DNA from 2 places in the Arthrobacter sp. NPDC055585 genome. Region 1 is predicted to be linked to the other one. Evidence: riboswitches for the same ligand, from Rfam matches in the RefSeq annotation. Region 1 holds a riboswitch; the other holds the start of a gene.
The links. A riboswitch is a leader RNA that binds a small molecule or an ion and turns the genes downstream of it on or off. The one in region 1 is predicted to bind cyclic di-AMP.

Region 1 (7,577 bases):
CTCGTCCACTGCATCGGTGCTCAGTGCGGCAATCACATCATCCAGCCGGTCCGGAAGGCGGCGGACGGCATCCACTCTGCCGCCGAGCATCTCCACGAGCCGGGGCAGCTGCGGCCCAAAGGTGTCCCGCACCTGTCCGGAATCCGGCAGCCCGGATTCGATGACCTCGTCACCGGTGAACAGCAGCGAGACACGCGGTGCGCGCAGCACCGGCAGGGTGTCATGCCCGCACACCGCGGCCAGGGCAATGTGCGCCGGGTTCAGGACCGTGCCGGCTGCGATCGTGGTTTCACCGGCTGCAGCTTCTTCGCCGGCAGGGCGAATGTGCTCCCCCAGCCGCGGTTCGTCTTCACGGGCAGTGGCCGCGCGGCGCAGCGTCGCGGGCTCGGCAGGGTCCAGCACCCCGTTCTCTGTCCGGAGGATCGCTTCCGCCCCCGCCGGAACGAGTCCGCCGGTCAGAATCGAAACAGCTTCACCAGACTGCAGCGGACGGCGGCCGGATTCCTTATGGATCTGCCAGGGTTCAGGATCGGGTTCGGGTACCACTATGGTCCAGGGTTCGGGTCCTGCCACGGCCCACCCGTCCATCGCGGAGGAAGCGTAGTGCGGCACCGGCTGCAGGGCGACGGCATCGGAGGCCAGGGTATGCCCCAGGGCCTCAGCGAGGGGAACCGTCTCGAACGGCAGCGGGCGGGCCGCGGCATAGGCGGCTTTGCGGGCCTCTCCCCAGGATGTGTTCGGCTGCAGGGGCAGGATTACAGGCAGGGTACCGTTCACTTTGACTCCTTCCGGTCTGCTTCCGCGTCGCATTCGCGCTGGGCCGCCCGGATGGCTGCCCGCATGGCAACCGTTTCATCGGCCTGGCCGGACCCGGCGGCCAGACCCGCAGCCAGACCGGCGACGAAGGTTGTCAGGGGTGCTGCCGGACGCACCACGTTGTGGGCAGCAGCCGCAGCCAGGTCCAGCACCGCGTTGATATCCACCTGCGTTCCGTCAAGCTCAAAGGCCTGCAGCAAGCGCTGCGTCCAGTCCTCGAGTTCCTGCTGCTGGGTTCCCATCTTGTGGCTCCTTAGTCCTTGGCGGCAGCTGCGGATCCGGGTGGCACGCCTGCGGCCCGTGGCCCGGCCTGGATACCCCATTTCCCGGCATCTGCCCAAGTGTCCACGTCCGCCGTGCTTCCCTCCGGAACGGCAACCTCTCTCCACTGCACCCTAGCAAGCATGCTGAACATTGAGAGATCTGCGAGTCCCTCCGCGCGTGAAGCTACGGCTTCGGCAAGGTCCCCGGTGCGGTACAGGGCGGCCAGAGGCTGCGTCTTTCCGGCACTGTCCACCGCCAGCACGGACTGGCTTGGATCCTCCGCCGCCGCAGCCAGCAGCGCAGGTACGGCCAGATGTGCCTCCGGCATGTCGCAGGCAAGCAGCAGAGTCCAGGGACTGCGGGTATCCCCGGTCTGTGCAGAGATTTCCGCCAGCGCACCCACAGCGGCTCCCACGGCGGCGGCAGGACCTGAGAACGGCGGATCCTCCCTCACAATGATCCCGGAATAGGCAACGCCGTCGAGCAGCGTCTGAAGGGACGGCGGTCCCGCTACCGCCGTGCGCACAGCGCCGGCAGCGGCACGCAGAGTACGGACCAGCAGCGGCTCCTGCTCCAGGAGGAGGCCCGCCTTCGGTTCTCCGCCGAGCCGTGAGGAGCGGCCGCCGGCAAGAATAACGGCGTCGAACCGCGTGGCTGCACCGGAGTTCATGCGGCGGTATCTCCCAGGAACGGGCTCCACTGTGCCGCCGGCTGCTCCAGCTCCCGGATCTGCCAGCGGGTGCCGCGCGGGGCACGCGGCGTAAACCGGAGCTTCCAGCCCAGCTGGTTCAAGGTTTTGTCGCCTTTCTTGTTGTTGCAGCGCAGGCAGCAGGCCACGAGGTTCTCCCAGCTGTCCTGCCCGCCGTGCGACTTTGGCACCACGTGGTCCACCGTCGCCGCCTGCTTCCCGCAGTACGCGCAGGAGTGTCCGTCGCGGCGCAGGACTCCGCGGCGGGTAGCTGCGGTTGAATCACGGTACGGGATGTTTACGTAGCGGTTCAGGAGGATCACGGACGGGCGGCCAAAAACATCCCCGGGACCAACAACCGGGTCCCCGCTCTCCGCCAGCACGCTGGCCTTGCCGGTTAGGACCAGCACCAGCGCGCGCCGGAAGCTGACCACAGCCAGCGGTTCGTAGCCCGCATTCAGAACCAGGGTTCGCATGCACGTTCCTCTTCGCCTGCCCGCCGGCGGGAAGAAACAGCGTCAACCGGCCCTGCGGTACTTCGAATGTTCACTGCAAGGGTAAGCCGCGGAACGCAATCCCGCCATTAAACCGGCCCGGGTTCACGCCGAATGCCGGGGCTGAGCGGCACGGCGGCTTCGGCTCCGGCGAGGAGCCGGTCCCGGAAAGGCAGAAGGACCCTGCCGTTTCCCGGCAGGGTCCTTCACTGTGTCAAAACTGTGGCTCTTAGCCTCCAACGCGGATGTATACGCCGCCGGAACCAAGTTCTGCGGGAGCAACCACGGTCTGGTTCCCGAAGAAGCCGCCGTGGACGGCCTGGCCGTTGCCCACGTAGACAGCGATGTGGGCCAGGCCCATGCCGCCGTCGGCGTAGTAGATCAGGTCGCCGGGGACAGCCTCGGCAGCGCTGACCGTGCGGCCCAGCGAGAGGTAGCCTGCGGGCCAGTCGTGGAAGTTGATGCCGGCAGCTGCCAGTGCATTGGTCACCAGCATGGTGCAGTCCTGCATAACACCGAGCTGTGCGTAGGCTGCAGCGGCGATGGTGGCTGCTGTGCCGGACGCTGCAGCGGGTGCTGCCGGAGCGGCGCTCTGCGCGGCGGCCGGGGTGGCTGCTGCCGTGCCGTTGCCGGCGGGAGCCGCAGCGGCTTCATCTGCAACAGCAACTTCCTGGGACTGGACAGTGACCTCTGCGGGCTCGGGTGCCACGATCACGCCCGGGACCGGGGTCAGCGTCAGGTCGGGACCGATTGCGTCGGCCGGAACCTGAAGCGGAATAGAGGACAGATCCAGCTTGCTGGTCTGTACGTCGCGGGATGTCTCCGGGCCGGCTGCGGTAGCAGCTACGCCCGTGCTCAGTACCAGACCCGAGGCAGCTGCAATAACTGCGGCCTGGCGTCCGACGTTGCCGGCGCTGCTGACAGCGTCTGCAAGGGCGGACAGGGAGTTATTGCGCTGCACGGGCGCACGGTGACGCGCACGCTCAGTTGACGTGGTCATGAGAGGTTTTTCTCCGTTGTTTCTGGCAACTGGGCGTCAGCTGACGCGGACGAAGCTTGCGCCGGGAAGATCAGACAGGGAGTGCAGTCCGGTGTTCATGCCGTTGAGGCCACCGCTGATGACCTGGCCGTTGCCGACGTAGATCGCAACGTGGCCGCCGGTGATGACGAGGTCGCCGGGCTGCGGGCTGCCAACAACGGTACCGAAGGCGAAGAACTGTCCGGGAGCCAGGTCGCCGACGGACTTGCCGACCGAGCGCAGTGCATTCTCAACCATGGCGGTGCAGTCCTGTGCTACGCCGATCTGGGCGTAGGCGGAAGCCACCAGGCCGGCAGCTACTCCGCTGGCGCTGGCTTCTGCGGGGGCAGGAGTGGAGGAAGCGGTGCTGACGTTGCCGGCTGCGGGTGCGGCAGCCGGGGCCGGAGCAGCGGCCTGCTGTGCGGCGACAGCTTCCTGCTGGGCAGCGGCAGCAACGGCTGCGGCTTCCTCAGCAGCAGCCTGCTCTGCGGCTGCAATCTGTGCGCGGGTCTCGGCTCCGGACAGCGAACCGGCCAGCGGCTGGACCGGAAGTTCGAAGGGTGCCTGCTCGGAGACCGTAACGGTCCCGTTGGAGGTCACAACGTTGAGGGGGGTGGCTTCAAGAGCCTGGCGGTCGGTGGAAACCGGAGCTGCCTGGGCCGGCATACCTGCGGCCAGGACGAGGCCGGAAGCAGCGACAACCACGGCGGCCTGGCGGCCGACGGATCCTGCGTTGGCGGTAACAGCTTTGGACAGCGCGGTAAGCGTGCTTACCGGCGCAGTGGCGGCACGACGGCGGCCGGAATTGACTGATGACACAGTTTTTGCCTCTCCCAACGCCTGCGAGGTGAGCTGTCGGATTCGGATGGGAGTCACCCGGTTGCTGGACTGCTAAGTCCGGCAACTTAACCCCTAGGGCTTCTTGCGAAACCCGAAATTGGTTCCCCCGCCTCTGCCATGCGATTTTGCGAACGGATCTCGGACAGTGGCAGAGCTCGGCGAACTGTTCGAGAGTGCCTGATCTTTGGCGAATCAGGCACGGTGACGAGAATATAACAACATCAAGGAAATGTCACGCTCAGGTCACGAAAGGGTATTGCCGCGGTCACAACCAGCCGAGGGGATCGACAGGATTGCCGTTTACGAGTACTTCAAAGTGCAGATGGCAGCCGGTGGAGGCGCCCGTGGTCCCGCTGGCGCCCACCAGGTGCCCGCGCTCCACGAAGTCCCCGACGGACACGCTGATCGCTGACAGGTGGTTATAAGTGGTCTCCACACCGTTGCCGTGATCGACCACGACGCGGTTACCGCCGCCGTACTCATGCCAGCCGGCCGACTTGACCGTTCCGGCTGCTGCGGCGGTTACCTCGGTGCCGCAGGCTGCGGCGTAATCCTGGCCGGTGTGAAGCTCCCCTGCCGTGCCGGTGATGGGGCTGACCCGGTAACCGAAGGAAGAGGTCTGCACCAGCTCCGACGTCAGCGGAGCAGCGAGCGTTCCCTTGGCCGCAGCCGGGGTCACATCGGTTCCTGCGACCGTGAGCCCGCGCAGCTTGGCATCGGGGTCGAACTTGGAGGTCAGTGCTGCCCGGTCAAAGTCCAGGACTGCGTTGGGGTCTGCGGAAACCGGCGCCGGAGCTGCAGTCAGCTCCGGAGTGGTGGCCGGGTCCGTGGCTGCCGCCGTCGTGGGCATGGCCACGGTCAGGACGAGCCCGGACGCGGCAGCCGTGATGGCGAACTTCTGGGCGGTGCCGCCCATGGGACGGTGGACAGGTTCGGCGCGGCGTCTGCCGGCCGGCCGTCCGGCGGTGCGTGGACGCAGCTCAACGGCCGGTGTTTCGGCCCTGCGCCTGCCCGAAGCAGCATGCTTCGACAAGTGTTTCCCTCTCTACAAAGCCTGCGAAGTTAGCTGTCGGATTCGAGTAGAGAAACTCGGCCCCCGATGCCCGGGACCATCCAGGAAACAGATGGTCCTGCGCTGCTCGAAGGCTTCACCCCAAGGCAGTAGTGCTGCCGGTTGGTGGGTCCTCCGCCCCTGCCTGCGAACGGTTGCACCTGCGGTCCAGTGGCAGGGTTCGGCTGTTGGACCGGTAAGCGGTGTTGTTGCTGTAGTCAGATGCCACTATAGGGGCAAAAGGCCAAAAGATACCATTCCGTTACCTGGAGAGGCAGAAGGTCACGAAGCGGGTGCGGAGACAAATACGTGCGAAGCGACCTCGGCGGGGAGCTCCAGCGCACCCTCGATGCCCGGCACACGGACCGAAATGTAGCCGCCCACAACCTCAGCTGTGATGGTTGCTCCGGGCCGCAGCCCGGCCTCATCCAGCTGGGTCAGGAGTTCGGGGTCCACCTGGATGGGTTCGGCCAGCCGTTCGAGCACCATCGGCTGCCCGGAGGTGACAAGCTCGACGGCGGAGAGCAGGTCCCGGTAGGCAATGGCCGGCGGCACTGCGGCCTCTCCGCCGAGGGCTTCCAGTCCGGGAATGGGGTTTCCGTACGGGGATTCGGTGGGCTTGCCCAGCAGGTCATACAGGCGGCGTTCCACACGTTCGCTCATCACGTGTTCCCAGCGGCAGGCTTCGTCATGGACGTAGGCCCAGTCCAGTCCAATCACGTCCGCGAGCAGCCTTTCGGCCAGCCGGTGCTTGCGCATCACTTCGGTGGCACGGCGCCGGCCCAGCTCAGTAAGTTCAAGCTGCCGGTTCCCGGAGACGACTACCAGTCCGTCACGTTCCATCCGCCCGACGGTCTGGGAGACGGTTGGCCCGGAGTGGCGCAGGCGCTCGGCAATGCGCGCCCGCAGAGCCACGATGTTCTCTTCTTCGAGCTCAAGGATGGTTCGAAGATACATCTCAGTTGTGTCGATGAGGTCCGTCATGACCGTACCGCTCCTAGCAATCGTGCGGAAGTGAATACCCGCAGCGGCACAGAACGCGCCGCCGGTTCCGTTCCCACGTTAGCCCATCGGCTCAAAACGGGGAGAATTATCCGCTTCGCAGGAGCAAAAGCGCTAGCCCGGTCACAATAGGACCGGCACGGGCGCCGGGTGTTGAATAGAAGAGTACGTTGAAGCACCCTGCCAACCCGCTTGGAGCATACAGAAAATGGGCGAACCCGCCGTTACGATTCCCGCAGAACTTCTTCCCAAGGACGGGCGGTTCGGCGCCGGCCCTTCCAAGGTCCGGCCCGAGCAGATCCAGGCCCTGACCAGTGCAGGTGCCAAGCTGCTTGGCACCTCCCACCGGCAGGCACCGGTGAGGAACCTCGTGGGAAGCGTCCGCGAGGGACTCTCTTCCTTGTTCTCCGCCCCCGAGGGCTATGAGGTTGTCCTCGGCGTCGGCGGCTCCACTGCCTTCTGGGACATCGCTTCCTTCGGCCTGGTGGAAAACAAGGCACAGCACCTTTCCTTCGGCGAATTCGGTTCCAAGTTCGCCGCTGCTACCAACAAGGCACCTTTCCTGGCGGCCTCCAGCATCATCAAGTCTGAACCCGGCACCCGCCCGGAAGCAGCTGCCGAACAAGGCGTTGACGTCTACGCCTGGCCCCAGAATGAGACCTCCACGGGCGTAGCCGCTCCGGTCCGCCGGGTTGCCGGCGCCGACGACGGCTCCCTTGTCCTGATCGATGCGACGTCAGCGGCCGGCGGCCTGGCCGTGGACCTGGCTGAAGCGGATGTGTACTACTTTGCCCCGCAGAAGAACTTCGCGTCCGACGGCGGGCTGTGGCTGGGCATGTTCTCCCCTGCTGCCATCGAGCGCGCCGCCAGGATCAACGCTTCCGACCGCTGGATCCCGGATTTCCTGAACCTTCAGACAGCGGTGGACAACTCGCGGCTGAACCAGACCTACAACACCCCGTCCCTGTCCACACTGGTGACTCTGGACGCGCAGATCCAGTGGCTGAACTCCAACGGCGGCCTGGACTTTGCTGCGGCCCGCACTGCCGATTCCGCCGGCCGCATCTACTCCTGGGCAGAGAAGTCAGGCGTCGCTGCGCCGTTCGTTGCCCGCGCCGAGGACCGGTCCAACGTCATCGCCACCATCGACTTCGATGAGTCGATTGATGCCGCAGCCATCGCCAAGACCCTGCGGGCCAACGGCATCGTGGATGTTGAGCCGTACCGCAAGCTTGGCCGCAACCAGCTGCGCATTGCCACCTTCGTCGCCATTGAGCCTGATGATGTCAGCGCTCTGCTGCAGTGCATCGACTATGTGATCGAGCATTCCTAACCGCTGGATCAGCTGACGGCGGGCACGAGCCCGTCCCGACGAGGATCCCGGCGCCGTTACTGCGGCCTGGG
Region 2 (7,577 bases), on a different contig from region 1:
CACGCTCACCAGGCTGGCCGGCAGCCACGTCGGGGCGTCTGGGGACCCGCAGCACCCATTTCTGTTCCTTTCCTTTTTCGGTGGCAAACGCCACCCGGTAATCGAGGCCTGCCTCGTTGAACTCCACGCCTGCCGGCTCCAGATGCAGCCCGTGGGACTCGGCTATGGCACACACTTCCTCGGGGCCCGGCTGGGCTTCAGCCATCGTCTCGGGGGTCATTAACTCCTCTTTCGGGTTGATGTGCACTGCGGACTTCGGCATGCAGCCGGCTGCCTTCCAACCCTTCCTTATGCCGGACTATTTGGGAATCCGCAGGCACACAGATCCCGGGAGAGAATGGAGTGGTGAGCCCCTCTGAATCGCGCGGAATGCTGCCCGCCGGCCCCTTTAACCTTGCCGAGCTTGGGCGCGGCCTGGTTTTTGCCGCGTCGCTGCCCGCCGCTGCGGCGGCTCTGGACCCTGATGGTTTCCGGGGCGGCACATCCAATGCTGACGATGCCACGGGTGCCGCGCTCTCCGGCGGTGCCGCCGTCGTGCAGGCCCCGCCCGGAACCGGCAAGACCACGCTGGTCCCGCCGCTGGTGGCGAATCTGGCGGCCGGGCGGGTCATTGTTACCCAGCCGCGCCGGGTGGCCGCACGGGCAGCTGCCCGCAGGCTTGCCGCCCTGGACGGCACGGGGGTGGGGGAGCGCACCGGCTACACGGTCCGCGGTGAGAGCCGCACCAGCGGGCGTACCCTCGTTGAGTTTGTTACTCCGGGCATCCTGCTGCGACGCCTGCTGGCCGATCCGGGGCTGGAGGGTGTTTCCGCCGTCGTCCTGGACGAGGTTCACGAACGCGGACTCGAAACCGACCTGCTTATCGGCATGCTGGCCGAAGTCCGCCAGCTGCGCCCGGACCTTCTGCTGGTGGCCATGTCTGCCACGCTGGACACACCCCGCTTCGCGGAACTGCTTGGTGCGCCCGGGTCTCCGGTCCCCGTGGTGGACTGTCCTTCAGCGCTTTATCCGCTGCGCGTGCTGTGGCAGCCGCCGGCCGCCGCGCGTCTGGACGAACGCGGCGTCACGCCGGGATTCCTGGACGGACTGGCCCTGCTTGCCATCCAGGGCCACGCGCAGGCACTGGCCGAGGACGCGTCGGTTGACGCTCTGGTGTTCGCTCCGGGTGTCCGGGAAGTGTCCCACGTCGCCAGGGTCCTGCGGCAGGAAGCGGGCCCCGGCACCGAGGTGCTGGAACTGCACGGCCAGGCCCCGGCGGCCGAACAGGACCGGGCGGTTTCCGGACGGGGTCCGGGGGAGAAGCCACGCATCATCGTGTCCACATCGCTGGCCGAATCCTCGCTGACCGTTCCCGGCGTTCGGCTGGTTGTCGATTCCGGACTGGCACGCGAACCCCGGCGCGACGCCGCCCGCGGCATGAGCGGGCTGGTCACCGTCAGCGCGTCCCGCGCCTCAGCACAGCAGCGTGCCGGACGTGCGGCGAGGCAGGGACCGGGAACCGTGATCCGCGCCTACACGGAAGCTGCGTACGCCGCCTCTCCTGCCCATCCCACACCGGAGGCCGCCGCGGCCGACCTCACATCCGCAGCCTTGATCCTCGCCTGCTGGGGGACCCCCGGCGGCCGGGGACTGGCGCTGCCCCAGGCGCTGCCCGGTGCAGCGCTGGCGGACGCTGAAGCAGTCCTGCGCAGTATCGGTGCAGTGGACCAGGACGGCAAAGCCACAGAAACCGGTCACCGGCTGGTGCGCATCCCGGCAGATCCGCGCCTGGCCCGGGCCCTCGCTGAGGGATCCCTGCTGCTTGGTCCGCGCACGGCTGCGGAGGTCACAGCCATGCTGTCCGGCGACCGGCGACCGCCGGGAGCCGACCTGGTCCGGCTCCTGTCCGCTCTGCGCTCTGGACGGGATCCGGGGTCCGGCGCCTTTGCCCGTGAGGCCCGGCGCCTGCAGCAGTTCGTGCAACCTGATCGGAAGTCCGCCGGTACGGCCCAACACCCAACCGGGGCTCCGGGCGCTGAGGAGGCCGTGGGAACACTCGTGGCGCTTGCCTTCCCGGACCGGGTGGCCCGCCGGGTGGAGGGCGCTGCAGGGGAACAGTACCTGCTTGCATCGGGAACCCGTGCCGGGCTTCCCTCGGAGAGTCCGCTCCGGGGACACACCTGGCTGGCCGTGGCAGACGTTTCCCGTGCCGCGGGGAAGGCAGCCGCAGGAACCGGGGCCGTGATCCGTGCTGCCGCGCCGCTGGCGGAGGAGACTGCTGAGGCTGCGGCCTCGGGGCTCCTATCCTCGGAGATTACAGCCGTGTTCGACGGCGGCAGAGTGTCCGCGCGGCGGGTACGCCGCCTGGGTGCGATCGAGCTCTCCTCGACGCCGGTCCGTCCCGCCGCGGCTGAGGGTCGCTCTGCCATGGCAGACGCGCTGGCCGAGCAGGGCCTTGGCGCCATCGGCTGGTCTGGGGCGGCTGAGGCTCTCCGCCGCCGGCTCGCCCTGCTGCACCGGCTGCTTGGTTCGCCGTGGCCTGATGTATCAGAGGCGGCGCTGCTGGAGCAGCTTCAGGACTGGTTGGGCCCGGAACTGGAAGCGCTGGCAGGAGGGACGCGGGCGGCAGATATCAATCTGCTGGATCCGCTGCGCCGGCTGCTGCCCTGGCCGGAGGCAGCCAAACTGGATGAACTGGCTCCGGAAAAGATACTGGTGCCCAGCGGCACGCAGGAGCGGATCAGCTATCCGGACGCAGAGGACGGCGCAGCTCCTCCCGTACTGGCAGTCAAACTCCAGAAGTGCTTCGGCTGGGCGGAATCACCGCTGTTGGCAGGAGGGCGGATCCGGCTGCAGTTCCACCTGCTTTCACCTGCCGGACGCCCTCTGGCCGTGACAGATGACCTCGCCTCTTTCTGGTCCGGCCCGTATGCACAGGTGAGGGCCGAGATGCGCGGACGGTATCCCCGCCATCCCTGGCCGGAGGATCCGTGGAGTGCGCCGGCAACGGCCAGGACAAAGACGCGGATGTGAGCGGAGTTAGCGGCCGTGGTGCCGGCGGCACCAAACACCGGTCATAAAAAAGTCCGGCAACGCCTGCAGCGTTGCCGGACTTTCGCGCCGAATTGGTGCGGGGGGGTGGCTTAGGTAACGGGTTCGGCCAGGGAAGCCGCCTGCCCGGACCAGACGGCGTCGAGCACTGCTGATGCTTCGTCCTCACTAACACCCAGGGACAGTGAGATTTCAGTGAGAAGCGGGCGGCGCGCGTGCCGCAGCATGTCCCGTTCAGCGTGGGAGAGTCCCTTATCAAGGGACCGGAGGGTGAGGTTTCTGACTACCCGGGCTACGTCGGTGATGCTTCCGCTGGCCAGCAGTTCGGTGTTTTCCTTGAATCTGCGGGACCACTGGGTTTCCTCGGCATCGGCGTCGGCCTTGAGGACTTCCATGAGCTTTTGAAGCTGGGCACCGTCCAGAACCGGGCGCAGCCCTACCTCGCCGGCCTTGGCCAGCGGAACCCAGACCTCCAGCTTGTTCGCATGCACTTCGAGTACCAGGTACTCCATGTCTTCGCCACGCACTTTGCGGGTGTCGAGACGGCGGATGGCTGCGGGACCGTGGTGGGGGTGGACTACGGTTTGACCTACGTTAAACGTCAATGTGTTTACCTCTGGCTGCTTCGATTCCTGACCCGGCATCCTCTCCGCAGCGGCCGAAGGCGCGGGCACGCATTGGGGATGGCCGTCCCGCCGCAGGCCCGGAACGGCTGGGTGCTGTGACGGAAGCGCGGAGACGGTACCAGCACATGGGTGAAGGTTCCGGAAGCCGCGAGTCTGGTAGTTTCCATTATTTCACGTCCGGGGCAGATGTACCCGGCCCGGGCGGGAGCTGGTTGCCCGGGACCTCGGATGTTTCGGTCTGAGCTGTTAAAACAAGTAAAACGAGGTGCCCCTCCCGGAATCCGGAGGGGGCACCTCGTCTGCTGAAGGCTGTACCAGCCGTCAGTATCGCGGACTATGCGCGGTAGTAGACGGGGCCGGAGCCGAGGTTGGCGGTCGCGATGACGGTCTGGTTTCCGTTCATTCCGCTGTGGATGGCCTGGCCGTCGCCGATGTAGATGGCGATGTGGGGGACACCGGCTCCGCCGTTGGCGTAGTAGATCATGTCACCCGGCTGGGGGTTGGACACCGGGGTGCCGTAGGCAGCCAGCTGCGCCGGGGCCAGGTCACCGACCGAGTGGCCGGCTGCGCGCAGTGCCTGCTCCACGAGGATGGTGCAGTCCTGTACGGCGCCCAGCTGTGCGTAGGCGGAGCTGACCATGATCGCTCCGATGCCGGAACCCGTTGCAGCAGGTGCCGGGGTAACGGCCTGGGTGGTGACGTTGCTCTCGTAACCGGTAAAGGTGCCGGGATCGGTGTACGAGGCAGCAGGTGCTGCGTCAACCGGGGCCGGAGCGACGTAGGTGTCAGCAGGGACATACGCCTCTGCCGGTGCTGCGGGTGCTGCGGCAGCGGCGGGAGCTGCTGCGGCTTCACCCGAAACGGTAATGACGTCACCGGGGTAGATGATGGACTCCAGCGACAGGGCGTTGAGCTGCAGGACGCTGTCCAGGGTGACTCCGTAAGCCGCGGAGATTTCGCTCAGGGTGTCACCCGAAACTACGGTGTGAGTCACGGCTGCAGCCGGAGCCGGGGCTTCGGCTGCCGGGGCAACGGGGGCTTCGGCTGCCGGGGCGACGAAGGCAGGTGCTGCTGCTGCAGCGGGTGCCGGGGTCTCGTTGATGACTGCGCTGGCCTGAGCCGGAGCTGCCATACCGAACATCAGGCCGGAGCCTGCTACAACCGCTGCTGCGGTGCCGGTGACGGAGCGGGCTTTGCCGGGTGCTGCTTTTGCGATGGTGGTCCAGATGCTGGACTCTGCGCAGTGACGTCCGCGATTCTTAGAAGACAAGGTATTACCTCTCCCTATACCTGCGAGGTGAGCTGTCGGGTTCGGATGGGAGTCACCCGGCCGCCGGTCTCATCCGGTCGGCTTAACCCCAAGGATTCAAAGGACCCAAAAAATTGGTTCCCCCGCCCCTGCCGTCGTAGTGCAAAAGGGACCCCAGGCAAGCGGCAGAGTTAGGTAACGAGCCTGGGGCGCCGCATCAGGTTTGCGGCATGCCAAGGACACTAACAGCAATCTCTTTTTGATTGCAATTCGGTAACGGCGCCGTGTTGCCGTTGTGTTGAGTAGGTCACCCGTGCTATTTGACAGCCCCCTGTCGATTTCCTACTCAGGGGTCCCACCCGTATCCCGACTGGCAAAGGGTTCGGCCTGGTCTCCCGAGACAGAATTCTGCCGCCGAACCGGGACGCGGCTGCCTCCGCAGGACTACGCTTAAATCCCTGCATTCCGGCGAAGGAGAGCGGTCGTGGCCCAGGAACCAAGCAGCGGAACACCCCGTCTGCCCATTGAGGAAATTGTCCGCGAGATGAGTATTCCAGCCGGTCTAGCCGGCCCGGAACCTATGATTTCGGACGTGCGCTGCTATGCCGTCGCTCAACCCGCCGGCATTGTGGTCATTGACACAGGAATGCCTGACGCCGCTGCTGCGATTGCGGACGCTGTTGATGCGCTCGGGGGCAGCTTTGCGGATGTCCGGGACATCGTCCTGACGCACCTGCACATGGATCACATCGGATCACTGTTTTCTATTGCCGAGCAGGCGCCGCTGGCATCCATCTATGCCGGAGGTCCCGACTCACCGGACATTCGTTCGCCCCGCAAAGTGCAGCCCCTGGAGGAGGGGGACACTGTGCAGGACCTGCAAATCCTCGCGACCCCGGGCCACACTCCAGGGCATGTCAGCATTTTCCACGAAGGTACCGGAACGCTCTTTATCGGCGACGCCGCCGCAACAGTTCACGCCGAAGTTGTCCGCAGCCCGGCGGCCTTTACCTCTGATGCTTCGCGCGCAGAGGATTCCCTGGAGCGCATCGCTGCACTGGCCCCGGACCGCATTCTGTTTGCCCACGGTGCGGAAATTCCCTCACCAACCAGCGCGCTGGTACGCCTTATTGGTGGACCCTACGGAGGCTAGCGCTCGGATCCTGCGCCGGACTGCGGGCTTCGGTTCCTCGCCACGAGCCAGACGAACCACATGCCGGCTGCCGTCGTCAGAACAGCTGCAGCTGGCAGCAGCCACGTCACCGGGCTGCCTCCGGAAGCAGAAACGCCGGCATAGAGCAGCCAGCAGAGCGCCAATGCTCCACCCGCCAGGCCGGCACAGAAGCGTGCGGACTTTCCGGAAACGGCACTGAGATAGGCTCCGGCGGCAGCCGGGCAGGCAAAGGACCCGCCCAGCACCGCACCGCCGATCAGAGTCCACAAGACGTAGCTTGCCAGCTCCCCGGGCTCAACGGTGGAGGCATAGCTCAGCTGGAAGTTCAGCATGGCCAGTGCCATGCCTGCCAGCGCGCCCAGCGGAATAAGGAAGAAGACAGACCTGCGGGTCCGCGCGGGGGTGGTGCTCATGTCCTCAACTGTATCGCCGCAGGTGCTGCCCGCTGTGCAGCCGGTCCCGCCACCTTCGAGGCGGCAGGAGTGGACGGTGGGAGCTTCCAGTAAGCAGGCTGAGACGAAGCCGACATCCTCCTTTTTATGAATGACTCAGAATAACTGCTAGAGTCTTTATCAGCACCGAACGGCTTCCGTTCGGCATCAGCGTCCATGCAGGCTTCCCACGCAGGGAACCGCGGACCTCCGCAGCCTGGCTCCGAGCCGGCTGCTCCGACTTTTTGCAACGCCGCCAAAGCGCCGGCGCACTCAGTGCTGCCCGGCTGCCTTGCCCACCCTTCCTTTAGGAGAACAATGTTCGACACCACGACTATCGCCGCGACCCTCACCATCGAGGGCCAGGACTCCGGCGCGAACCACAACGCCGCCCGTGAAACCCGTGCCCTGCCGGCCCGCCGGGCGGCCCTGGGCGGAAACTATGTGGCTGCCTACGGCCACCCGCGTTCCACCGAGCAGCACACGGTCCGTCCTGCCGCGGGCTGGGGATACACCGCCCGGTTCGACGGCACGGGTCACCGGCACTCTGCGGCCGCAGTAGACAGCTACACGGCTTCCTTCGGCCCTGCCGGACGCACACCCAGTGCCGTCACCAGTGAGCGCGGCCGGTACACCGATGCGAACCTGTAATCTGTGAACCCGGGGAATCCCGGCACAGACAACGGCGGGGGACAGCATGGGTGCCATGGATAATCTGCTGGGTCCGGCTGAAGTTGCAGGCCTGCACCGCAGCCTGACTGCGGCCGCTCCCGCCCCCGGGCTCGCCCAGCTCCTCACGGCGGTGCCGGCGCTCGAGCCGCTTTCGCTCCGCGCGCGGACTGACCTTCTGGCCCAGGCACTGACCCACGCATATCCGGCGTACCAGGAAGCGGCAGCCGCTTACCGGGCTGCCCTGGCAGACCCGCAGTTCAAGGGGTGGATGATGTGGCCGGTCACCGAATCGGCTGTCACGCTGGCCCTGGCCGGCTCAGGGTCTGTCGACTTTGACGACGCCCTCGACCTGCTCGCTGAACTTACACCCCGCCTTACCAGTGAGTTCGCCATCC

Region 2: it holds a riboswitch for cyclic di-AMP, as region 1 does, so the genes downstream of both, ACWGQ2_RS07265 (LysM peptidoglycan-binding domain-containing protein) here and ACWGQ2_RS03340 (NlpC/P60 family protein) in region 1, are expected to answer to the same signal.

The regions. Positions count from the first base shown of each region.
Region 1 covers NZ_JBSHIT010000001.1:766,847-774,423, forward strand. Annotated here, with positions in the region: gene ACWGQ2_RS03315 (molybdopterin molybdotransferase MoeA) at 1-777, opposite strand, end outside; gene ACWGQ2_RS03320 (DUF6457 domain-containing protein) at 774-1,058, opposite strand; gene mobA (molybdenum cofactor guanylyltransferase) at 1,070-1,750, opposite strand; gene ACWGQ2_RS03330 (HNH endonuclease) at 1,747-2,244, opposite strand; gene ACWGQ2_RS03335 (NlpC/P60 family protein) at 2,492-3,262, opposite strand; gene ACWGQ2_RS03340 (NlpC/P60 family protein) at 3,299-4,099, opposite strand; cyclic di-AMP (ydaO/yuaA leader) riboswitch at 4,104-4,260, opposite strand; gene ACWGQ2_RS03345 (M23 family metallopeptidase) at 4,386-5,153, opposite strand; cyclic di-AMP (ydaO/yuaA leader) riboswitch at 5,157-5,368, opposite strand; gene ACWGQ2_RS03350 (metal-dependent transcriptional regulator) at 5,454-6,155, opposite strand; gene serC (phosphoserine transaminase) at 6,382-7,506, shown strand; gene ACWGQ2_RS03360 (MFS transporter) at 7,563-7,577, opposite strand, start outside.
Region 2 covers NZ_JBSHIT010000003.1:208,297-215,873, forward strand. Annotated here, with positions in the region: gene ACWGQ2_RS07250 (macrolide 2'-phosphotransferase) at 1-220, opposite strand, end outside; gene hrpB (ATP-dependent helicase HrpB) at 370-3,012, shown strand; gene ACWGQ2_RS07260 (CarD family transcriptional regulator) at 3,123-3,635, opposite strand; gene ACWGQ2_RS07265 (LysM peptidoglycan-binding domain-containing protein) at 3,991-4,926, opposite strand; cyclic di-AMP (ydaO/yuaA leader) riboswitch at 4,930-5,103, opposite strand; gene ACWGQ2_RS07270 (MBL fold metallo-hydrolase) at 5,390-6,058, shown strand; gene ACWGQ2_RS07275 (hypothetical protein) at 6,055-6,492, opposite strand; gene ACWGQ2_RS07280 (hypothetical protein) at 6,829-7,161, shown strand; gene ACWGQ2_RS07285 (DNA alkylation repair protein) at 7,217-7,577, shown strand, end outside.